Regions from separate parts of the Rhizobium sp. BK112 genome, predicted to be linked through region 2. Evidence: riboswitches for the same ligand, from Rfam matches in the RefSeq annotation. Region 2 holds a riboswitch; each other region holds the start of a gene.
The links. A riboswitch is a leader RNA that binds a small molecule or an ion and turns the genes downstream of it on or off. The one in region 2 is predicted to bind thiamine pyrophosphate.

Region 1: linked by a shared signal. The riboswitch ahead of thiM (hydroxyethylthiazole kinase) and the one ahead of thiC (phosphomethylpyrimidine synthase ThiC) in region 2 are both predicted to bind thiamine pyrophosphate.
Region 3: linked by a shared signal. The riboswitch ahead of FHT75_RS25735 (YkoF family thiamine/hydroxymethylpyrimidine-binding protein) and the one ahead of thiC (phosphomethylpyrimidine synthase ThiC) in region 2 are both predicted to bind thiamine pyrophosphate.

What each region holds. Positions count from the first base shown of each region.
Region 1 covers NZ_JACHYZ010000003.1:359,993-367,328, forward strand. The annotation lists gene FHT75_RS11125 (invasion associated locus B family protein) at 1-576, opposite strand, end outside; gene FHT75_RS11130 (hypothetical protein) at 832-1,209, opposite strand; TPP riboswitch at 1,282-1,378, shown strand; gene thiM (hydroxyethylthiazole kinase) at 1,429-2,232, shown strand; gene thiE (thiamine phosphate synthase) at 2,229-2,864, shown strand; gene thiD (bifunctional hydroxymethylpyrimidine kinase/phosphomethylpyrimidine kinase) at 2,861-3,670, shown strand; gene FHT75_RS11150 (GNAT family N-acetyltransferase) at 3,888-4,367, shown strand; gene FHT75_RS11155 (glycoside hydrolase family 3 N-terminal domain-containing protein) at 4,392-5,414, shown strand; gene FHT75_RS11160 (ABC transporter substrate-binding protein) at 5,458-7,104, shown strand; gene FHT75_RS11165 (ABC transporter permease) at 7,163-7,336, shown strand, end outside.
Region 2 covers NZ_JACHYZ010000016.1:78,859-86,194, reverse strand. The annotation lists gene FHT75_RS30890 (thiazole synthase) at 1-246, opposite strand, end outside; gene thiS (sulfur carrier protein ThiS) at 250-447, opposite strand; gene thiO (glycine oxidase ThiO) at 452-1,429, opposite strand; gene thiC (phosphomethylpyrimidine synthase ThiC) at 1,429-3,252, opposite strand; TPP riboswitch at 3,352-3,484, opposite strand; gene FHT75_RS30870 (CobW family GTP-binding protein) at 4,104-5,078, shown strand; gene FHT75_RS30865 (DUF1097 domain-containing protein) at 5,117-5,617, shown strand; gene nthB (nitrile hydratase subunit beta) at 5,654-6,397, shown strand; gene nthA (nitrile hydratase subunit alpha) at 6,441-7,058, shown strand; gene FHT75_RS30850 (nitrile hydratase accessory protein) at 7,068-7,336, shown strand, end outside.
Region 3 covers NZ_JACHYZ010000010.1:247,830-255,165, reverse strand. The annotation lists gene soxR (redox-sensitive transcriptional activator SoxR) at 1-14, opposite strand, end outside; gene FHT75_RS25740 (NADPH-dependent FMN reductase) at 98-673, shown strand; TPP riboswitch at 862-975, shown strand; gene FHT75_RS25735 (YkoF family thiamine/hydroxymethylpyrimidine-binding protein) at 966-1,598, shown strand; gene FHT75_RS25730 (ABC transporter permease) at 1,689-2,495, shown strand; gene FHT75_RS25725 (ABC transporter ATP-binding protein) at 2,492-3,292, shown strand; gene FHT75_RS25720 (ABC transporter substrate-binding protein) at 3,373-4,383, shown strand; gene FHT75_RS25715 (acyltransferase family protein) at 4,608-5,828, shown strand; gene FHT75_RS25710 (sugar transferase) at 5,996-6,733, shown strand; gene FHT75_RS25705 (F0F1 ATP synthase subunit epsilon) at 6,882-7,289, opposite strand; gene FHT75_RS25700 (hypothetical protein) at 7,289-7,336, opposite strand, start outside.

The sequences.
Region 1 (7,336 bases), on a different contig from region 2:
GATATTGACGTCCTGGCCGTTCATCAGCCGCACCAACCCTTCGGCGGTCGAGCCCTTCTTGAGCGCCGTCGCCGTCTTCGTATCCAGCGCCAGCTGCGCCCAGCATCCGGCCTGGTTGCAATTGCGGTAGTCAAGTTTCGCAACGGGCTTGCCGTCGGCCTTGATCGACAGGCCCGAGGGCAGGAAGACGTTGAGCGGCAGCAGAGCGGTCAGCGTCAGCCCCGGCTTGCCTTTCTCGCCCTTGCCCTTCTCGCCCCCGCCCTTCTCGCCCTTGCCTTGGGACCCGGCCGGCGCAGCTGCGATCGCCAGCGTCAGGACATTGACGTTCTCGCCATCTTTGGCGACTTGCGCGATCTGGGCGACTTCGCAGGCCTCGGTGCCTTCAGAACCCGAGCAGCGATAATACCAGTCGTCGAATTTCTGGGATTTTATCGGCGGCGCCTGCACCTGCCCCGCTCCCTGATCGGCAGGAACAGCAGATTGCGAAAAAGAAGGATTCGCCCAAGCGATGAATATCAGAACGGAGGCGACTGTCTGGAGGCCCCACTTCATATCGGCTTTCAAAAATTTTCTCATTGAAAATACAACTTCAGGAAGATTTTATTGGCGTGTAAAGTCATATCGCTACAATCCATCGTTTGGTCAACCTAAGCGTGTCAGCACGGTAAAGTTTCCGTTAGATATTTACTTCGCGTTCTGGGAGTTTGATTCCACGCCCTGGGAGAGGCTTACCGCAACGAAATCGCCACCAAATCTCGACAGCCGGAATAAAACTGAATGGCGAGGCGATGAGACGACACGCAACTTACGCGAAGCTGTTCTCGTGCTCGGCTACATTGAAAAATTCCATCGATGAACGGATAGGATGAATAACTTCGCGCTATTCCAAATGCAGAAAAGTCTTGGGAAGATGAACTTCATTCTTTCAAAGAAAAGACTGCTTTCCCGCATCAGCACCCTCACCAATGCTGGCAGCCAACCCCTCACAAAGACGAAGATGTATTTTAGAAATTGATTGCACCCACGGTTGCTGCGGTTATTCCTTTTGAAAAAGGAGAGGATAGCCGCATGGCGAAAAGGCAAGGACTCGGCCAACCCGGAAGAGAACCGGCAGACGACTTTCGGGAAAACCTGGTCAAGACCCGAATCGGCGGCGATCTCTCGTCCTTCATGAAAGGCGATCCCGACCCATAAATCATCCATAGCCATCGCGCGCCGCGTCGGTCGCATGATTGTCATTTTCGAGGTGACATCAGCCCCGTTCTCTGCGAAAAGAAACGCGATGAGAGACAGGGGCGTTCGTCGACAGACGGGCTGAGAAGCACCCTTCGAACCTGAACCGGATAATGCCGGCGGAGGGAGTCGCTCGGGGTCGCGGCATCGCCCGCACGAACCGCCCCGTGGCCGCCCCCGCCTGAAAGGGGCCATATGCAGACCAAGACCACACCCGGAGCGATGCTGAAGGCGATGCGCGAGAAGCCGCCGCTCGTTCAGTGCATCACCAATTACGTCGCCATGAACATCGCCGCAAATGTTCTGCTTGCCGCGGGCGCCTCGCCCGCCATGGTGCATGCCGCGGAAGAAGCCGGCGAATTCGCCGGGATCGCCAGTGCGCTGACCATCAATATCGGCACGCTGTCGACGCAATGGATCGACGGCATGCAGGCGGCGGCGAAGACGGCGGCCTCGGCCGGCAAGCCCTGGGTGCTCGACCCGGTCGCCCATTATGCAACGGCCTTCCGCCGCAACGCCGTCGCCGATCTCCTGGCGCTGCATCCGACCATCATCCGCGGCAACGCTTCCGAAATCATCGCGCTGGCCGGTGGAGAGAGCCGCGGCCAGGGCGTCGACAGCCGCGACCCGGTCGAGCAGGCGGAAGGTTCGGCGCGATGGCTCGCCGAGCGTCAGCGGGCGGTCGTCGCCGTGACCGGCGCCGTGGATTTCGTCACCGACGGCGAGCGGGCCGTGCGCATCGAAGGCGGATCGGCCTTGATGCCGCAAGTCACCGCGCTCGGCTGCTCGCTCACCTGCCTCGTCGGCGCCTTTGCGGCAACGGCGCCCGAGGACATTTTCGGCGCCACGGTCGCCGCCCTTTCGACCTTCGCCATCGCCGGCGAAGACGCGACACTCGGCGCCGCCGGCCCCGGCTCCTTCTCCTGGCGCTTCCTCGATGCGCTGGCAGCGCTCGACGCCGAAACGCTTGACGCCAGGGCGAGGATATCGGCGGCATGAAGGCTTTCGACCTTTCGCTCTATCTCGTCCTCGACCCCGATCTCTGCGCGGGGATCGGCATGGTGGAAACGGCGCGCCTTGCCGTTGCCGGCGGCGCGACGATGGTGCAACTGCGTGACAAACATGCCGGCACCGCCGGGATGATCGAGACCGGTCGCGCCTTGAAACAGGCGCTTGTCGGGACCGGCGCCCTGCTCGTCGTCAACGACGATGTCGAGGCGGCAATCGCCATCGGCGCCGACGGTCTGCATATCGGCCAGGAGGATATGGACGCGCGCACGGCGCGGACGATGATCGGCCCTGCCATGATCCTTGGCCTCTCGGTCGAGACCGCGGCGCTTGCCGCCGCCGTCGATCCGGATCTGGTCGATTATACCGGCGTCGGGCCGGTGTTTGCGACGCCGACCAAGGCCGATCACAAGCAGCCGATCGGTTTTGACGGTCTTGCCACGCTGGTAAAGGCCTCGCCGGTGCCGTCGGTTGCGATCGGCGGCCTCAAGGCGGATCATGTCGCCCAAGTATTTGCTGCGGGCGCCAAGGGCCTTGCCGTCGTCTCCGCCATCTGCGGTACGCCGGATCCCGAAGCGGCCACGCGCCGCATCGCCGCAGAAATTCGAAAGGCCCGCGCATGATCCGCAACGTTCTCTCCATCGCCGGCTCCGATCCCTCGGGCGGCGCCGGCATCCAGGCCGATCTCAAGGCCTTTTCCGCCCGCGGCGTCTACGGCATGGCGGTGCTGACCGCGCTGACGGCGCAGAACACCCAAGGCGTCAGCGGCGTGCATCTGGTGCCGCCGCAATTCGTCGCCGACCAGATCAATGCCGTCTTTGCCGATGTGCGCGTCGATGCCGTCAAGATCGGCATGATCGCCAATGCCGGCATCGCCGATGCCGTTGCCGGTGCACTGACTGACCACCGCGACATTCCGATCGTCATCGACCCGGTGATGATCGCCAAGGGTGGCGCCGCCTTGCTCGCGCCTGAGGCGGTCGACGTGCTGACCCGCCGGCTGCTGCCGCTTGCGACACTCCTGACCCCGAACTTGCCGGAAGCGGCCGCACTGCTGCACCAGCCGGTGGCGACAAACCGAGCCGAGATGGCGGCGCAGGCCGAACATCTGCGGGCGTTTGGCCCGGCCGCAGTGCTGGTCAAGGGCGGCCATCTCGATAGCGACGAAAGTCCTGACGTCCTTGCCACCGCCGCTGGCCTGCACTGGTTCGAAGCCATGCGCGTGCCGACCAAGAACACGCACGGCACCGGCTGCACGCTCTCCAGCGCGCTGGCCGCCGAACTTGCCAAGGGCGCCTCGGCGCGGGAGGCGGTCGCCATCGCAAAGCAATATCTCGCCGGCGCGGTCGCGGCAGCCGGAAGCCTCACCGTCGGCTCCGGCCACGGTCCGGTGCAGCATTTTCATGCGCTGTGGAAAGACGGCGAATAAGCGCTCGCTCGGCATAGATGCAGCCAATCGAAACGGCCCGGCCCTCCCGGGCCGTTTTTTCGTTCCGCAGCTACTTTGCGTTGAAACCGCAGTTGCAGTGCGGGCAGTCCCTTTGACCTTCTGAAAAACCTTGTTGACAAGCCCGGTCAGATGGCCAAATCTATAACACTAAAAGGGGATACATTCCGCAATAAAGGAATAACTGGAGGAGTGACAGGTGCCAGACCTGCTTGTGAGCTTGTATTCCGCTGAGCTCGCCGACCTGAAACGGAAAGCCGATGATGTCGGCATCTCCATCCGTCCGGCCCTCCCCCCGGAACTGCATCTTATCATCAGCTGGGTTCGCGAACGGTTCAGCGAGAACTGGGCGAGCGAAGTCGCCGTCGCCTTCTCCCGCCAGCCGGTTGCCTGCCTGATCGCCGTCGACGGCGGCAAGCTGCTCGGCTTTGCCTGCTATGACACGACGGCGCGCGGCTTCTTCGGCCCGACCGGCGTCGACCCGGAAGCGCGCGGCAAAGGTATCGGGCTCGCCCTCTTCTCCGCCTGCCTGCAGACGATGAAGACGCTCGGCCACGCCTATGCCTTCATCGGCGATGCCGGGCCAGTCGATTTCTACGCCAAGACCGCAGGCGCAACCATCATCCCCGCCCCCGACAAGGGCATCTACGAAGGCATGCTGAGAAGCACGCCGAAATGACCATCTGATCCCGGAGCTACAGAATTGTCCTCGACCCCGCTCGCCCTTTTCGTCGGCCTTCCCACTCCCACGATTTCGGATGATGAATTCGCCCTTTTTCGCGACGCCAATCCGCTCGGCCTGTTCGTCGGCCGGCGCAATCAGCGCGAGCCGGAGCAGACCAAGCGGCTGATCGCCCGCTTCCGCGAAGCCGTCGGCCGCGACGACGCACCTGTCTTCACCGACCAGGAAGGCGGCCGCGTTCAGCATCTCGATGCCGGCCCCTGGCCGCTCTTTCGCAGCTTCGGCCAGTTTGCCGAACTTGCGCGCCGCGATTTCGATCTCGGCAAAAAAGCACTGCGCCTTTCCTCCCAGGCCATGGGCGCGATGATGACGGAACTCGGCCTTTCCAGCGGCTGCTCGCCCGTTCTCGACCTCGTCTTCGAGACGACGAGCGCGGTCATCGGCGCCCGCTCCTTCGGCCCTGATCCCGATTTCATCGCGGCCCTCGGCCGCGAGGTGGTCGATGGCCTGCTCGAGACCGGCAATATCCCCGTCATCAAGCACATTCCCGGCCATGGCCGTGCGACGCTCGACTCCCACAAGGAGCGGCCGGTGGTCGACGCCAGCCGCGAGACGCTCACCGCGACCGATTTCAAACCCTTCGTCGCGCTGAAGGATACGCCTTGGGCGATGGTCGCCCATGTCGTCTACTCGGCCTATGACGCGGAGCTGCCGGCGTCCGTCTCGCCCATCATGCACGACGTGATCCGCAAGGACATGGGCTATGAGGGCGTGCTGATATCAGACTGCATCTTCATGGAGTCGCTCTCCGGTACCTTGCCGGAACGCGTCAAACAGGTGCTCGACGCAGGCTTCGACATCGCGCTCCACAGCCACGGCGACATTCCGGAAAGCGAAGCTGCCGCCAAGGCCGCCCGTCCGCTGACGGAAGCCGCCCTCAAGCGGATCGTCGCCGGCAAGGCGCGCCTCGGCAATCTCAAAGTCGATGTCCGCGCCGCCCACGCAGAAGTCGAAGACATGTTTGCCAGCGCGCTGGTCTCCTGACCGGCCCGTCAACTCTCACCGCATAAGAAAAGGGGAATAAAACATGAAAAAATATCTTCTTGCCGCCGCCGCGCTGACGCTGCTTTCGGGATCGGCCATGGCGCAGACGATTCTGACGGCGAATATCGAACCGGCGACGACCTGGGTTCGCAACTTCAACCCATTCAACCAGACCTCATCGCGCCAGTCGACGCTCGACTTCATCTACGAGCCGCTGGTTATTTTCAACCGCTTCGACAGCAACAAGCCGGTCTATCGCCTGGCCGAAAGTTTCAAGCTCTCCGACGATCTGAAGAGCATCGAGTTCAAGCTGCGCCCGAACCTGAAATGGTCTGACGGTAAGCCGCTGACCGCAGCCGACGTCAAGTTCACCTATGATTACCTGAAGAAGTTCCCGGCGCTCGACTTCGTCAGCATCTGGACCTTCATCACCGATGTGCAGGCGGTCGACGCCCAGACGGTGCGCTTCACGCTCGCCAATCCGAGCTCGCTCGCCGCCGAGCAGATCTCGCAATTGCCGATCGTCCCGGAACATGTCTGGAAGGATGTCGCCGATCCCGTCACCTTCGCCAACGAAACCCCGGTCGGCAGTGGCCCGCTGACGGAAGTGCCGCGCTTTACCGGCCAGACCTACGACCAGTGCCGCAACCCAAACTACTGGGACAACGAGCACCTGAAGGTCGATTGCATGCGCTTCCCGCAGCTTGCCGACAACAACCAGATGCTGACCGCGACAGCCGACGGCACGCTTGACTGGGGTGTCTCCTTCATTCCCGATATCGACAATGTCTATGTCTCCAAGGATCCGGCGCATTTCCACTATTGGTATTCGCCGAGCAGCATGGTCGCCTTCCTCTTCAACTTGGAAACGGCGAACGAGAACAACAAGAAGGCCTTCAACGATCTGAAGTTCCGCCGGGCTGTCAGCATGGCGCTCGACCGCAAGACGATGATCGACGTCGCCGGCTACGGCTATCCGACGCTGAACGAAGATCCTGGACTGATGGGCGAGCTTTACAAGAGCTGGGCGGACCCGTCCGTCAAGGCCGACTTCGGCAAGTTCGCAACCTATGATGCCGATGCCGCCAAGGCCCTGCTCGACGAGGCGGGCTACAAGGATAAGGACGGCGACGGCTTCCGCGACAATCCCGACGGCACGAAGATTTCCTTCTCGATCATCGTCCCCAGCGCCTGGACCGACTGGATCGACACCGTCAACCTCGCCGTCGAGGGCATGCAGGCAGTCGGCATCGACGCCAAGATCGAAACGCCTGAGGAAGCCGTCTGGACCGGCAACCTCATCAACGGCACCTTCGATGCGGCGATCAACAGCCTGCCGGCATCGGCCTCGCCCTACTATCCTTACAAGCGTGCCTTCAGCGCTTCGGACAAGGGCAAGACCCGCTTCACCGCGCAGCGCTGGTTCAACCCGGAGGTCGAGAAACTCGTCACCGAGTTCACCCAGACCGCCGACCTTGCCAAGCAGAAGGAAGCGATGAACAAGGCGCAGCGCATCGTCGCCGAAAACATGCCGATGATTCCGGTGTTCAACAATCCGAACTGGTATCAGTACAACACCAAGCGCTTCACCGGGTGGTCGACCAAGGAAAACCCCTTCGTCAATCCGTCGATCTCGCGGACCAATCCGGCACGCCTCTTGAACCTGCTCGCTCTCGAGCCGGTCAAGTAAGCATCATGATCTCCGGAAGCGGCGTAGAAAACGCCGCTTCCGCGACGACGGAGTTCCCATGGCTTTCCTGCTTCGCCGCCTCGTCTTCTACATGGCAGCCTTCATCGCGGCAGCGACGATCAATTTCTTCCTGCCCCGGCTGATGCCGGGCGATCCCGTGCAGATCATGTTCTCCAGCGCCGGCACCGAATTGCCGCCGGAAAGCCTGCAGGCGCTGAAGCTCACTTTCGGC
Region 2 (7,336 bases):
GGTCAGGATCGCTTCCGACGCGCTGTGACATCCCGCGGTATTTGGCAGGACGCGGACCGCGAGCTGGCGGATGAGTTCGAAGAAGGCTCCACCCGTCTTTCCGCCGGCCGTTTCGCGGCGAAGCGAGACCGTGACGATCTCCGCGCCGGACCGGCTGACCGCCTCGGCAAGGACGGCCGGCGACGGATAACGCGCGGTACCGAGCAGAAGTCGCGAAGACAATGCAGCATCATAAAGAGAAAGCATGGATCAACCTCCCTGCATCGGGGACAGGATTTCGATACGGTCACCATCGTCGAGCCGGTGATCGGCTCGGTCCTCGCGATGCACGAGATCTCCGTTGACGGCGGTTGCCAGCCAGTCGCCCTCGTATTCCAGAACATGAAGGAGTTCGGCCAGGGTTACGGCCTCGCAGACCTGGGTTTCGCCATTGATTATCAGTTTCATGAGGTTAGCCTTTCAGAAGTGAATGCCGCTGGAGGAGAATATCGGCGGCCCGCACCGCCATGGCGGGCGCCAGCAGGAAGCCATGCCGATGCATGCCGGCGATCGCGAGCCCCTCCTCCGTCTCGATGACTTGCGGAATGTTGTCGGCAAACGCCGGACGTATGCCAGTCCCGGTCTCGACAACGCGTGCCTCGCCAAACGCCGGATGCAGCGCATAGGCCGCGTTCAGGAATTCCATGAGCGAACGCGCGGTAATCGGTCCGTCATCGTCAGCCTCGATCATCGTCGCCCCGACCATGAAACGGTGATCGTCGCGGGGCACGATGTAGATCGGATGGCGGGGATGCAGCATCCTGACCGGCCTGGAAAGGGTAATATCCGCAGTTTCCAGATAGAGCATTTCGCCTCGCACGCCGCGCAGGCCGGAAAGTCGCGGTATCGCCGCCGGCCCGGTGCAATCGAGCACGCCGGCAAACCGCCGGTCCTGCGGCTGGCATCCGCCGAAATGGAAGACGACGCCACGCTCGCGGAGCGTGCCGGCTAGTCTGGCCAGTGCGCGGCGTGGATCGAGATGCGCTTCCTGCTCGAAGAAAAGAGCCTTTTCGAAGCGGCCGGCTAGTGCAGGCTCGAGGTCGGCCACACCCTTGCGATCGATCCAGACATGACCGGTGGTGCGCGCGGCAAACCGGACGAGATCCGGAAGGTCGCGCGGCTGCGCCACGACGAGAGTACCGCGGCGACGAACCTCGCCGGGCACGGCCTCCTCCCACCATCCGGCCGCGCCCAGGCCCAATGTCAGGACAATCTCTTCGGCCGCCTCCCGTTCGCAATAGGGCGCGAGCATTCCTCCAGCAAAGTGCGAGGCGCCAAGTCCCGCCGCGCCGGCTTTTTCGATCACCTCAACCGAAAAGCCCCGCCTGACGAGCTCATGGGCCATCGCGAGGCCGGCAACGCCGGCCCCTTTGACGAGAAACGTAGACATTATGCGTTACCCGGAAGGTCTTCGACCGGCATATAAAGATCGCCGCCATCGCGGTATTTGGCAGCCATGGCTTGCAAGCCCTCCTTCTGCGCTTCGGCGCGGATATCGTGCGAAATCCGCATCGAGCAGAATTTGGGGCCGCACATGGAGCAGAAATGCGCCACCTTATGCGCCTCCTTCGGCAGCGTTTCGTCGTGGAAGGAACGGGCGGTTTCCGGATCGAGCGAGAGGTTGAACTGGTCCTCCCATCGGAACTCGAAACGGGCGCGCGACAACGCATCGTCGCGCACCCGCGCCGCCGGATGGCCCTTGGCGAGATCGGCGGCATGTGCCGCGATCTTATAGGTGATGACGCCCACCTTGACGTCGTTGCGGTCCGGCAGGCCGAGATGTTCCTTGGGCGTCACGTAGCAGAGCATGGCGGTGCCGAACCAGCCGATCATCGCAGCCCCGATGCCGGATGTGATGTGGTCATAGCCCGGCGCGATATCGGTGGTTAGCGGTCCGAGCGTATAAAAAGGCGCCTCGCCGCAAACCGCGAGCTGCTTGTCCATGTTTTCCTTGATCTTGTGCATCGGCACATGGCCGGGACCTTCGATCATCACCTGGCAATCCTTCGCCCAGGCGATTTTCGTTAACTCGCCGAGCGTTTCCAGTTCTGCGAACTGCGCCGCATCGTTGGCATCAGCGATCGATCCCGGGCGCAGGCCATCACCGAGCGAGAAGGAAACGTCGTAAGCGCGGCAGATGTCGCAGATCTCCTCGAAATGCTCGTAAAGAAAACTCTCCCTGTGGTGGTGCAGACACCACTTGGCCATGATCGAGCCGCCGCGGGAAACGATGCCGGTGACGCGATTGACGGTCAGCGGAATATAGGCGAGCCGCACGCCGGCATGGATGGTGAAATAGTCGACGCCCTGCTCGGCCTGTTCGATCAGCGTATCGCGATAGACCTCCCAGGTGAGGTCCTCGGCAATGCCGTTCACCTTTTCGAGTGCCTGGTAGAGCGGCACGGTACCGATCGGCACCGGCGAATTGCGGATGATCCATTCGCGGATATTGTGGATGTTTCGGCCGGTCGACAGGTCCATGACGGTGTCGGCACCCCAGCGGATCGCCCAGACCATCTTCTCCACTTCTTCCGCCATGGACGAGGTAACAGCCGAATTGCCGATATTGGCATTGATCTTTACCAGGAAGTTCCGGCCGATGATCATCGGTTCGGATTCTGGATGGTTGATATTGGCGGGAATGATCGCTCGGCCTTCCGCGACTTCCCGACGGACGAAATCCGGTGTCACGAAATCCGGGATATGGGCGCCAAAACTTTCGCCGTCGCGGATGAGAGCTTCCTTGGCCGCCTGTCGGCCGAGGTTTTCGCGAATGGCGATGAATTCCATTTCCGGCGTGACGATGCCGGCCCGCGCATAAGCGAGCTGGGTAACGGCCCTCCCCGCCTTCGCCTTGAAAGGCTGGCTGCGAACGGGGAATTCCGGCGTCAGCCTGTCGCCTGAAACAAAGCCGTTATCCTCCGGCCTGACGATGCGGCCCCCGTAGGATTCAACATCACCGCGAGCAAGAACCCAGCTTTCGCGCAGGCGTGGCAGGCCTGCATCAATGCGGATTTCGGCACTTTCTGCGGTGTAGGGACCCGAAGAATCGTAGACAGTGACTGGCGGTTCGCCAGAGGTCGGATGCAGTGCGATCTGACGCATCGGTACGCGGATATCCGGATGAATGGTGCCTGCTTTCAGGACTTTCGCGGAGGCGGGAAGCGGACCTGTGGTGACGACCGGAGTGAGTTTGGTGGCTGCAATATTCATGGTTCGAGGCTCCAAGTTTTGACGTTTGGAGACCCAGTTCCAGTGTTGGAATGATGAAAAAACGCCGTGGATTCCGAAGGCCGGATACCCGCCCTCGCTGCCGCAGCGCCCGCACCGTCCCTACGCCAGTATGAACTGGATCAGGTTCAACGGGTCACTGCGCCTCGGGCGGCCAAAGCCGATCCGACCAGCAGTATCTCAGCCCCTTGGCGGGACCCCCCTGGTGAATAGGGCTAAGCTATTGTGAGAAATGCCGCTCCGTCAAGCCCTTAGGGCACCATTCAGAACCCATATCCCGACCGCTTGAGTTCTGTTCATCGCGCCGCTGGGCTGACTGGCTTCGTGGAGTTTAGCGAATAGTGGCATGCTCAGCGCCGGCCCAATTCCCCGCCAGAACCTCCAGGAACGCAAAGCAATCGCCAACGGCTCGGTGCTCATCCGCTGTCACCCGACCACCCCTAGCGGCACCACTTTCGCCGGCGACAATAGAATGCCCTCGAAAAGCCAACTTGCGCATGGCGTCCCTCGCCAAAGCTGCGCAAACCAGACTCTTTTTCATTGCTCATCCCGTCAATGATCGGGAAAAGGGCAATAAGATCAATAATTAGACAGTATGATCAGTTTTTAATCAAAAATCAAAAAGCTCATCATTATGGCAGAATTTGCGGTTTATTTGGCCGAATATGAAACATCAGGTCTCTTGCCTCGTGACGGTATTGCAAGTGTAATTCTCCTCGTCTGATCGGCGCTTCCGGCGGGGTCAGACCAGCAAACAGCAGCGGAGCCGCCTTTTCAGCCCGGTCATTTGGCCGAGACGGCGGAGGCGTGCTCGGACGGCAAGGGGATGAGGCATGACAAAGCTTGCGACGACAATTCTGACCGGGTTTCTCGGGACCGGCAAGACCACGCTTCTCAATCACCTGCTCACCTCAATCGAAAACGAGAGCGTAGCGGTGATCGTCAACGAATTTGGGGAGGTCGGCATCGATGGAAAGCTCGTGGTGCCGACGGCGGACGAGGTCATCGAGCTGAACAATGGCTGCATCTGCTGCACTGTCAGGGGCGATCTCATCGCCGCGATCGGCGAACTGCTGCGCTCCGGACGGCCAATCGACCGCATCATCATCGAGACTTCGGGTCTTGCCGATCCGGCGCCGGTCATCCAGTCCTTCCTGCTCGACGAAACGCTCGCCAGGCGGCTGCAGCTTGATGCGATCGTGACCGTCGTCGATGCCCGCCATATGAAGCAACAGCTCTCTCAGGACGAGGCGAGGGAGCAGATCAGCTTTGCCGACGTGCTGCTGCTCAACAAGATCGACCTGGAGAGCGCCGAGGACCTTGCCGCCACCGAGCAGCAATTGCGCGGGATCAATCCGCTTGCCCGGATCATCCGGACGAGGGATTGCAAGGTCGAGCTCTCCGCGGTGCTCGACGTCGGCGCCTTCGACCTCAAGAACATCCTGTCTATCGACCCCGATATTCTCAAGGACCATGAACACGAGCACGACCAGAGCATCGGTTGCGTGGCGATCCAGGACTTCGGCCCGCTCGATCCAGCGGCGCTGAACGTCTGGCTCAATCGCCTGGCTCAGGAGATCGGCACGGACCTCTTCCGCATGAAGGGCGTGCTGAATCTCCACGGCGAGCAGCGCCGCTATGTCTTTCACGGCGTGCACATGACGCTTGAAGGACGCCCCGGAAAGGCCTGGGGGCCTTCGGAAAAGCGGCTCAACGAAATCGTCTTCATCGGCAGGAACCTCGACGACGCGATGCTTCGAGACGGCTTCATGAGCTGCCTCAGCCAGCAGCGCGCGCTGGCATCCTGATGCGCATCCGCCCAACCCCTCAACAAGGAGACAGACCCATGCCCCCGCTCGTTGCCGCAATGATCAGCCTCGGTGTGCTCGGCGCCATCGACACCTATATCACCGCGACGATATTTCCCGTTCCCGTGTGGGTCACCTTCATCGCCTGGGCGTCGTTCTTCGCCTGCGGCGGCGGAAACCAGGGGCTGGTCAAATCGATCGTTTCCAACTGGACCGGCATCGGCATCGCCTCGATCACGCTGCTGATCATCCAGTATGGCCCGGCCCACCCGATCTTTGCGGCGATCCTGGTCGGCGCCGGCACCTCAGCAATGATCCTGGCCTCGGCCATCCCGATCTTGAACTTTCCGCCGGCGATCGTCTTCGGCTTCGCCTCTCTCGTCGGCACCAGCGCGGCGACGGACACGACGATCGTCACCTCAGGTCTCAATCATCCGACCCTCGTCGCCATGGCCGCGATGCTGCTCGGCGGCGTCTTCGGCCTGCTCTCGGAAATCGGAACCCAGCTTCTGGCCGGCAAAAAATCCGCGACCGCCTGAGCGTCATCGTCACCATTCACCATAAAGGAAGATCCCATGAAACTTCAGCATTATCTTGGCGGCCTTGAGGGGCTGGGGCCCGTGAGCACGGAAACGCGCGTTTTCGTCGAAGTCTGGGAAACCAGGATCTTCGGCATCCATACGGCGATGATGGCGCTGTCGCCGCAGCTTCCGCTTCCCGAGACGCCATCGACGTTCAAGACCATCTGGACCTGGGCGGACCTCAGGAAAGGGGCGGAGTCCCTCAATCCGTTCGATTATTTCAGGTTTCGCTATTACGAGAAGTGGCTCGGCGGAATATCGGGATACTTCATCGACAACGGCTATATCACGGCAGAAGAGCTCGATGCGCTGACGGGGGAATATTACAACGCGCCGTCGAAGCCGCTGCACGAGGCCGGCGATGAGGCGATCGACCGGCGCGTCGTGCAATATCTAGTCGAAGGCGACAGCCCCAAGCGCGACGTCGGCGTGACCTTCGAATTCAAAGTCGGCGATACGGTGGCGATCCGCGATGTGCCGACCGTCGAGCATACGAGGCTGCCCGGTTTCCTCCGCAACAAGTTCGGAACGATCGAGACCGTCTATGACGGGGCTTACACCTATCTCTGCGACACCGGCCCCGACGGCGTCGGCGCGGCGATGCCGGTCTACTGCGTTCGCTTCGAACCGAGTGACCTCTGGCCCGATAATGCCGAGAAGAATTTCAGCCTCTATGCCGATCTCTACGCCCACTATGTCGAGGCACCGGAAGCCGGCGAAGCCTCCAAGGCCGCCTGAGACGCACACCAGTCGCCGCCATTCCAGTCAAGGAGCCACAACAATGATGGACCGTTTTCACTATCGCCAGGACCGGGAAGCCTACAGCGCTGCCCGCGTCAAAGCCCTGGAAGCCCTGCTGATCAAAAAGGGCGTGATCACCGACAAAACCGTCGATACAGTCCTCGATTTCTTCGAGACAAAGATGGGGCCGTTCAACGGCGCCAAGATCGTCGCGCGCGCCTGGGTCGACCCGGCGTTCAAGGACAGGCTCGTCGCCGACACGCCGAAGGCCATCGCCGAACTTCAGTTGCCCGAGGGCATGGCGGGCGCCGAGGGCGAACACATGCGCGCGGTGGCCAACGCCCCCCATGTCCATAACCTCATCATCTGCACGCTTTGCTCCTGCTATCCGTGGCCGGTGCTCGGCCTGCCGCCCTACTGGTACAAGGACCCGACCTTCCGCAGCCGTGCCGCCCGCGAGCCGCGCGCCGTACTGACGGAGTTCGGGCTGGCGGTTCCCGATGCGGTCGAGATCAAGGTCTGGGATTCCAGCGCCCAGATCCGCTGGTTCGTCGTGCCGGAACGCCCGGCCGGCACGGACGGGCTTTCCGAAGCGGAACTCGAGGCCCTGGTCACGCCCGAAGCGATGATGGGTGTCGCCGTCGCCAGGGCAGCGTGAGGAGGGGACATGCTGACGCAATTCGAGCATTTCGCCGTCACCGAGATGATGGGCAGCACCGACAACCCGCCGCGGGCGAACGGCTCGCTCTGCTTCGGCAGCGAGTGGGAGCGAAAGGCCTTCGGCATGGCGCTTGCGCTCGCCAAGGACGGCTTCTTCGAATGGGACGACTTCCGCGACGAGCTGATCAGCACGATCAGCGCCTGGGAAGCGGCCCATCCAGTCGATCGATCCTCCTGGAATTATTATGACCATTTCCTGGCCGCCCTCGAAAAGGC
Region 3 (7,336 bases), on a different contig from region 2:
GGAATCGTATCCATCGGCTCTTGACCTCAATATTAGTTAAGGTTTTATAACCCGTGCTTCGATAATCGTAAAGTCCAATCGCGACAAGGAGCAACGCATGAAAACACCCACCAGGCTGGCGGTCATCTATGGCAGCACGAGAGAGGGCCGCATCTGCGACCGGGTGGTCAAATGGCTGACGCAGGAGCTCGTCCGCTTCCCGCAATTTGATATCGACATCATCGACCCGCTCGATTTCGCGCTGCCGGTAAGCCGTGACGTGGCACACCCCGAAATCGACAGGCTCGCCGGGCGGCTTGGCATGGCCGACGCCTTCATCATCGTCACCCCGGAATACAATCACAGCTTCACGGCCTCGCTGAAGTCGATCATCGATTTCTTCTTCGAGCCCTGGCAGGGCAAACCTGTCGCCTTCGTTTCCTATGGCGGCATATCGGGCGGCCTGCGCGCCGTCGAACAGCTGCGCCTCGTCTTTGCCGAACTCCACGCGGTCACGATCCGCGATTCGGTGAGCTTTACAGCACCTTGGAACCGCTTCGACACCGAGGGACGGCTCGACAATCCCACCGACGCGATGCGTCTGCTCGACCGGATGATGGCGAGGCTGGAATGGTGGACACGGGCGCTCGTCACTGCCCGCAGCGATTGCCCCTATGCCGACATCGCCGCCTGAGGCAGCAAGCTCCGGTTCCGTTCCCGGCAGGTACGGAACCTCGAGGGACACCCGGGCAGGACCTCCGTCCGGGTGTTCTCAACAGTAAGGCATATCAGGCGATACCGGGCATGGCAGGCTCATCCCGACCGCATGGACGGGTTCGCAACTTTGCAGTTGCGGGGAGAAAACCCCGGTGATAGTTTCCGCGCCATTAACGGGGGAGCTCCGTATTGCCGGGGCTGAGATGTGAGGTGCAAGCCTCTGGACCCTTCAAAGCTGATCTGGGTAATGCCAGCGGAGCGAGGTTCAGATGTTTTCAGGCGCACAAGTGTCACTCTATCCGATGTCCGGCGATTTCGTCGGCATCATTCTCGATGCCGTCAAGGCGCTCGATCCCTATCGCGACCGGCTGCGCATCGAGACCGATGACATCTCTACGCTGCTGGTCGGCCCGCCTGACATTCTTTTCGCCGCCATGCACGATCTTTTCGTCACCGCCGCAAAGACCGGCGAACATTGCGTGCTGTCCGCCGCCGTCTCACGCGGCTGCCCCGGTGAGCCCGACGAGGCCATCTGCGGCGTCAACCCCTCCTCCGGCCAGGCAGAGCCGCTTGCTGACCGTATAGCGGCCGCCCTTGCCGCCGTTGAAATCACCGCCGAGACCGGACAGCCGACCGCTGCCCAATTCTCGCTCTACGTCATGGGAACCGGCACCCATATGGACGAGATCTATGGCTGCATCGACTTTCTCAAACGCTCCGGCACTTTCGACCGCGCCAAGAATTTCTGCACCAGGCTTTCTGGCGATGCCGGCGCCGTCTTCGCAACCATTCGTGAGGCCTTCTATCGCTTCGGTGACCCCGAGGGGCATGTGACCCTCGATATCACGGTGTCAGCCAATACAGCGCCGCGCGTCTTTTCAGACGCGCAAAGGACGCTGTAACACTTTAAATTGCTGCATAATTTTATCCTTAAATCGATTCCGATTTAAGGAATTATGCAGTGCCCGACGAAAGCCTGAAATCGAACGCCGATGACACCGCTACCACCACTGGGTTCGCGCCTTGCCGCGCTCCGCGCCGCTCTCTACCGGGGCATACCTGCCCTGCTCGCCGGCTGCGCCTTTTTGGCGGCATGGGAACTCTATGTCGATCTTTCCGGGATCAAGCCCTCCATCCTGCCGGCGCCGTCGCGCATCGTCATCCAGGGCTGGCTGAACCGCGAGGCGCTGATATCAAACACCTGGCCGACGCTCGGCGCGACGCTTGGAGGTTTCGCGCTGTCGCTGGCTTTCGCCTTCGTAGCCTCGATCCTCATGGATTTCGTGCCCTTCATGCGCCGGGCATTGCTGCCGATCTTCATCGCCAGCCAGACCCTGCCGCTGGTGGCGATCGCGCCCCTCGTCGTCCTCTGGTTCGGCTTCGGCCTGCTGCCGAAAGTGTTGCTGGTGGCGCTCGTCACCTTCTTTCCGCTGCTCGTCGCCCTGCTGCAGGGCTATGAATCGACCGACCGCGACATCGCCGAATTGCTGAATTCGATGAAGGCGAGTCGCTGGCGGATTTTCTGCCTGGCCCGGCTTCCCTCCTCGCTGCCCTATTTCTTCGCCGGCCTCAGAATCTCGATCACCTATGCCGTCGTTGGCGCGATTTTTGCCGAATATGCCGGCGCCGCCCGCGGCCTCGGCATCTATATCCTCAACGCCAAGAACAATTTCCGTCCCGATCTCGTGCTCGCCGCCGTCGTCGTCAGCGCCGTGCTCACGCTCGGCCTCTTCGGGCTGACGCTGTTGATCCAGCGCCTCGTCATGCCCTGGCAGCCAACCGGGGAGCGGCGCCGATGAGCGATACAATGGTTGAACTCGGTAGTATCTCGAAGTCCTTCGACGGCATGAAGGTGCTGGGCGACATTTCGCTCGCCGTCGCAGACGGCGAGTTCGTTTCGATCGTCGGACCGTCCGGCTCCGGAAAATCGACGGTGCTGCGGCTGCTGACACAGGCGCTTCGACCCGATTCCGGCACCATGCTTTTCAACGGCGTGCCGCTGGAACAGGCACCGCATTCCTTCGCCTTCATGCCGCAGCGCGATGCGCTGATGCCCTGGCGCCGGATCATCGACAATGCGGCACTCGGCCTCGAGGTGAAAGGCATGAGCCGCCGCGCGGCCCGCGCCGCCGTCGCGCCTTTGTTCGAGAGCTTCGGCCTTTCCGGCTTCGAACACCACTATCCTTCCGAACTATCCGGCGGCATGCGCCAGCGCGCCGCACTGCTGCGCACCGTCGTCCAGACGCAGGACATGCTGCTGCTCGACGAGCCCTTCGGCGCGCTCGACGCGCTGACGCGCACGCAGATCCAGGAATGGCTGCAGGGCATGTGGACCGAGCACCGCTGGACGGCGCTGCTGATCACCCATGACGTTCGCGAGGCCGTGTTCCTCTCCGACCGGATCTACGTGCTTTCGGCCCGTCCGGCGCGTATCATCCGCGAATTCCGCGTTCCCCTGCCCCGTCCGAGAAGCATCGCCGACCTCGGCTCGCCGGCGGCCCAGGCGATCGAAACCGAAATCCTGCAAACCCTGCTTCATCCGCAAGAACAGGATGATTTTAGGCCGGTCGGCCCAAAATCTGAATCGCTGTTCTAATTTATAGAGTTAGAGCATGATGTCGTCCGAAACCGCCGACACTTTTCGGCATCATGCTCTAGAGACCTGAGGAGGTCACCATGCTGCTTCTCACCCGCCGCCAGACGATTTTCGCCGCCATCGCGGCAAGCCTTGCCGGCCGCACCGCCTTCGCCCAATCGGCGCCCGCAAAGGTTCGCATCGCGCTCGACTGGACGCCCAACACCAACCATATCGGCATCTATGTCGCCAAGGCGAAGGGCTTCTACGCCGATGCCGGACTCGATGTCGAGATCCTTCCCTTCACCGATACCAGCGCCGGAACACTGGTGTCGAACGGCGTTGCCGATTTCGGCATCAGCAGTGAGATCGAGACCCTCACGCAGCGCGCCGGCGGCGGTGACGTGAAGATGGTCTACGGCGTCGTCCAGACAGAAACCGCACGCCTGATCTTCAAGGGCGGACGCGACGACATCAAGAGCCCGAAAGACCTCGACGGCAAGACCTATGGCGGCTTTGGCGGCACCTGGGAGAGCGCGCTGATCTCCGCAATGATCCGCAATGACGGCGGCAAGGGCGACGTCAAGACCGTCACCCTCGGCACCTCCGCTTACGAGGCGCTGGACAATGGCTCGATCGATTTCACGCTGGAGATCTACACCTGGGAAGGCATAGCCGCCGAACTGGAGAACCGGAAGATCGGCCGCTTCCACTATTCCGATTATGGCATTCCGGACGAGCAGACGACGGTCATCGTCTCCAGCGACGCCTATCTCTCGGCAAACCGGGAACACGCCCGCGCCTTCATCCAGGCCACGCGCCAGGGTTATGCCTATTCCGTCGACCATCCCGACGAAGCCTGCGATCTGCTGATCTCTGGAAGCAATGGCGCACTGATGAATACGGAACTGGTAAAGGCGTCTCAGAAGGCATTGATCGAGGGGCACTTCCTGAAATCCGAGGCCGGCGTGATCGGTAAGCTCGATCCGGCAAAGGCCGAAGCCCTCGGCGGCTTCCTGCTCGAGAATGGGATTCTGGTCGACGCCAATGGCGCCGCACTCAAGGAGAAGCCGGACTTTTCCACCTATTATACCAACGAACTTCTCGACTGAGCCCAACGCCTGCCTTGCCCGTCGCGGCTTTCCGCTGCAAAGTCCGAGACCCGGAGCATGATGTCGTGCGAAAACCGCTCACACTTTTCGGCATCATGCTTTAGAGCGCCGCGCGTCCTTTCGGATGCGCAAAGGACGCTCTAACACTTAGAATTTAGGCATCGTGCTTTCCGAAAATCGATTCCGATTTTCGGGCCGATGCGCTAGGCAAGGCGGGGGATAGGATGCGACAACAGGAGAGACTGGCCGGAGCGGACTTTCTGCGCGCGACGGCCTGTCTGCTGGTGCTTGCCCACCACTTCGCGCTGCGGCTGGATATGCGCAGAATCCCCGACGAACTCGGACCGACCGCACATGTCCTCCGCTTCGGCAATTTCGGCGTTGCCGTGTTCTTTGTGCTCAGCGGCTTTCTTCTTGCCCATCCCTTCTGGCGCGCGCTCGACGCGGGCAGCAACCTGCCGAGCCTGCGGCATTACACGATCCGCAGGGCAGCGCGCATCGCTCCGGGCTTCTGGGTTGCCGCCACCATCAGCTTCGCCCTCAGCCTGACGCTGCTTGCCCTGCCGCTGACACCGGAGCTTGCACTCCGCTATGTCTCCGGGCTGCTGTTCATGAGCCAGTGGCACTGGCGCACCTTCTTTCCTGTCGAAGCCGACGGGCCGCTCTGGTCCATTCCCTTCGAGGTCACCAGCTATGTGCTCCTGCCGGTCTGCTTTCTCCTGCTGTTTCGTTTGCCCATCCTGAGACAACGCCCGCTGCTTGCGCGCTTCGCCTGGCTATGCGTCATCACAGGCGTACTCCTGGCCCATCTGCTGATCCTCACCCTGTTTCCGCTCGGCGACATCGGACGCGGTTGGCAGTACGGCCTGCAGGGTGGGGCGAAGGAATGGATGCCGAGATATAATCCGATCGGCTTCTTCGCCGTCTTCGCGCTCGGTGCGCTCGCCGCCGGCCTCGAGACCATGCTCCCACGAAGACGCTCTTCCTGGTTCGATGCCGCAGCGCTTCTCGCCCTCGCCATTGCCGGCTACCGCCTCGTGATATCGCCCGGCGGCTCCGCCGAGGGTTACGGCTGGCTCGAAATCCCCTATGGCTTTCCGGTCTTCCCGCTGGCGGTCGGGGCGGCCCTCGTTTCGCTCAGCCATTCGCAACGGTTGGGCAGGCTGCTCGACAACGCGCCTGTCCGCTACGTCGCGAAGATCTCCTTCGGCATCTATATCTGGCAGGAGATTATCCTGCTATTGATCCAGAAGCTCGACCCGGGCTCGTTCGGCGCTTCCTCGGAAAATGTTGTGACCGGCTGGCTGCAGTCTTGCGGACTGGCGGCAGCGCTTATCCTTCTGGTAGCAAGCCTCAGCTACCATCTGCTGGAGAAACCGGCGATCGATTTCGGAAACCGGCTGACAGCTCGCCAATCCAATCGGGCTACTCCTTTCAAAGTATAAGTTTCCGGATAGCGCAACTACAGGCATTAAGGTTAACGCGAAATACTCCCATTTTTGGTGTCTTTAGGGTTACGGAATTCTTATTTATACCGATGACAAACGATACGTGACCATGTATCTGTCTCCTTGCTGTTCAGTATCGCATCTAAACTTGTGGACCTTGCGTAATGAATGCTTTTACTTCGAAGACGAATTCACGCTTCGATCCGTCTCAGCGTCAGGACAAAACCAAGACCCTGGTTATCGCGAACTCCAATATTCGCCAGCCGGATAGCTTTTCCCCTGTCGAAAGAAAAATGGCTGTGCGACTGAGCGTGAAGCGGTTGATCGACATCGTCGCCTCACTCAGCGCCCTCGTCGTGCTGGCGCCGATTTTTCTGGCAATCGCTCTTTTCATCAAACTCGATGATGGCGGTCCGGTGTTTTTCCGCCAAATCCGCTGGGGGCTGAACGGCCGGAAGATCACGATCTTCAAATTCCGATCGATGCGCGCGGAAGCTTGTGATCCCAGCGGCGTTCAACAGACCGTCAAGGGTGACAGCCGAGTGACCGGCATCGGCGCGGTGCTCCGCAAGACCAATATCGACGAGCTGCCGCAGCTCTTCAATGTCATCAGGGGCGACATGTCGCTGGTCGGCCCGCGCTGCCATGCCATCAACATGCGGGCAGCCGGCCGGCTCTACGAAGAACTGGTGCCGGACTATCATCACCGCCACATCATGCGTCCCGGCATCACCGGTCTTGCGCAGACGCGCGGCTGGCGCGGCCCGACGGCGCGACGGCTGGAAGCCCGCGCCCGCATTGCCTGCGATATCTATTATGTCAGGAATTTCAGCCTGCTGCTCGACTTGAAGATATTGTTCAAGACGATTGCCATCGAGCTACGCGGCGGCACCGGCTTCTGAGCCGAAGCCGGCCACTCGGTACACATCGGCAAAGCGGCCCCATCGGGCCGCTTCTTCATTTCAAGCCGCCCGCGCTATCGCGACAGCTGAACAGGCACAAAAAAGGGCGGCTGTTGCAGCCGCCCTTGATCGTCGCAGTCGATGGCGATCAATCCTGTTGGACGATGCCGCTCAGATGCGTCAGTTCCATGATGAAATGCTCGAGCTTCGACTTGTGCTCGTGCAGCTCGGCATGCTCGAGCTCCTGGCGGGCAGCCTCGATGCGGCGGGTCAGCTCGTCCTTGTGGAGTTCCTCGACCGGAACCGCGGATTCGGCAAGCAATGTGCAACCGGTCGGCAGGATATCGGCAAAACCGCCGAACACCACATAGTCCTGCTTCTTGCCGGAGGCCGAACGCACGCTCACGACACCCGGCTTGATCGTCGTCATCGTCGGCGCATGATTCGCCATGACCGTCATCTCGCCTTCAGTCGCGGGAATGACCACCTCGGTCACCATCTCCGACAACAGCAGACGCTCCGGCGAAACGAGCTCAAAGTTGAAATTGTCAGCCATCAGTGACTTACCTTCTCGGCTATGGCTTTCGCATCTTGCAATTTGGT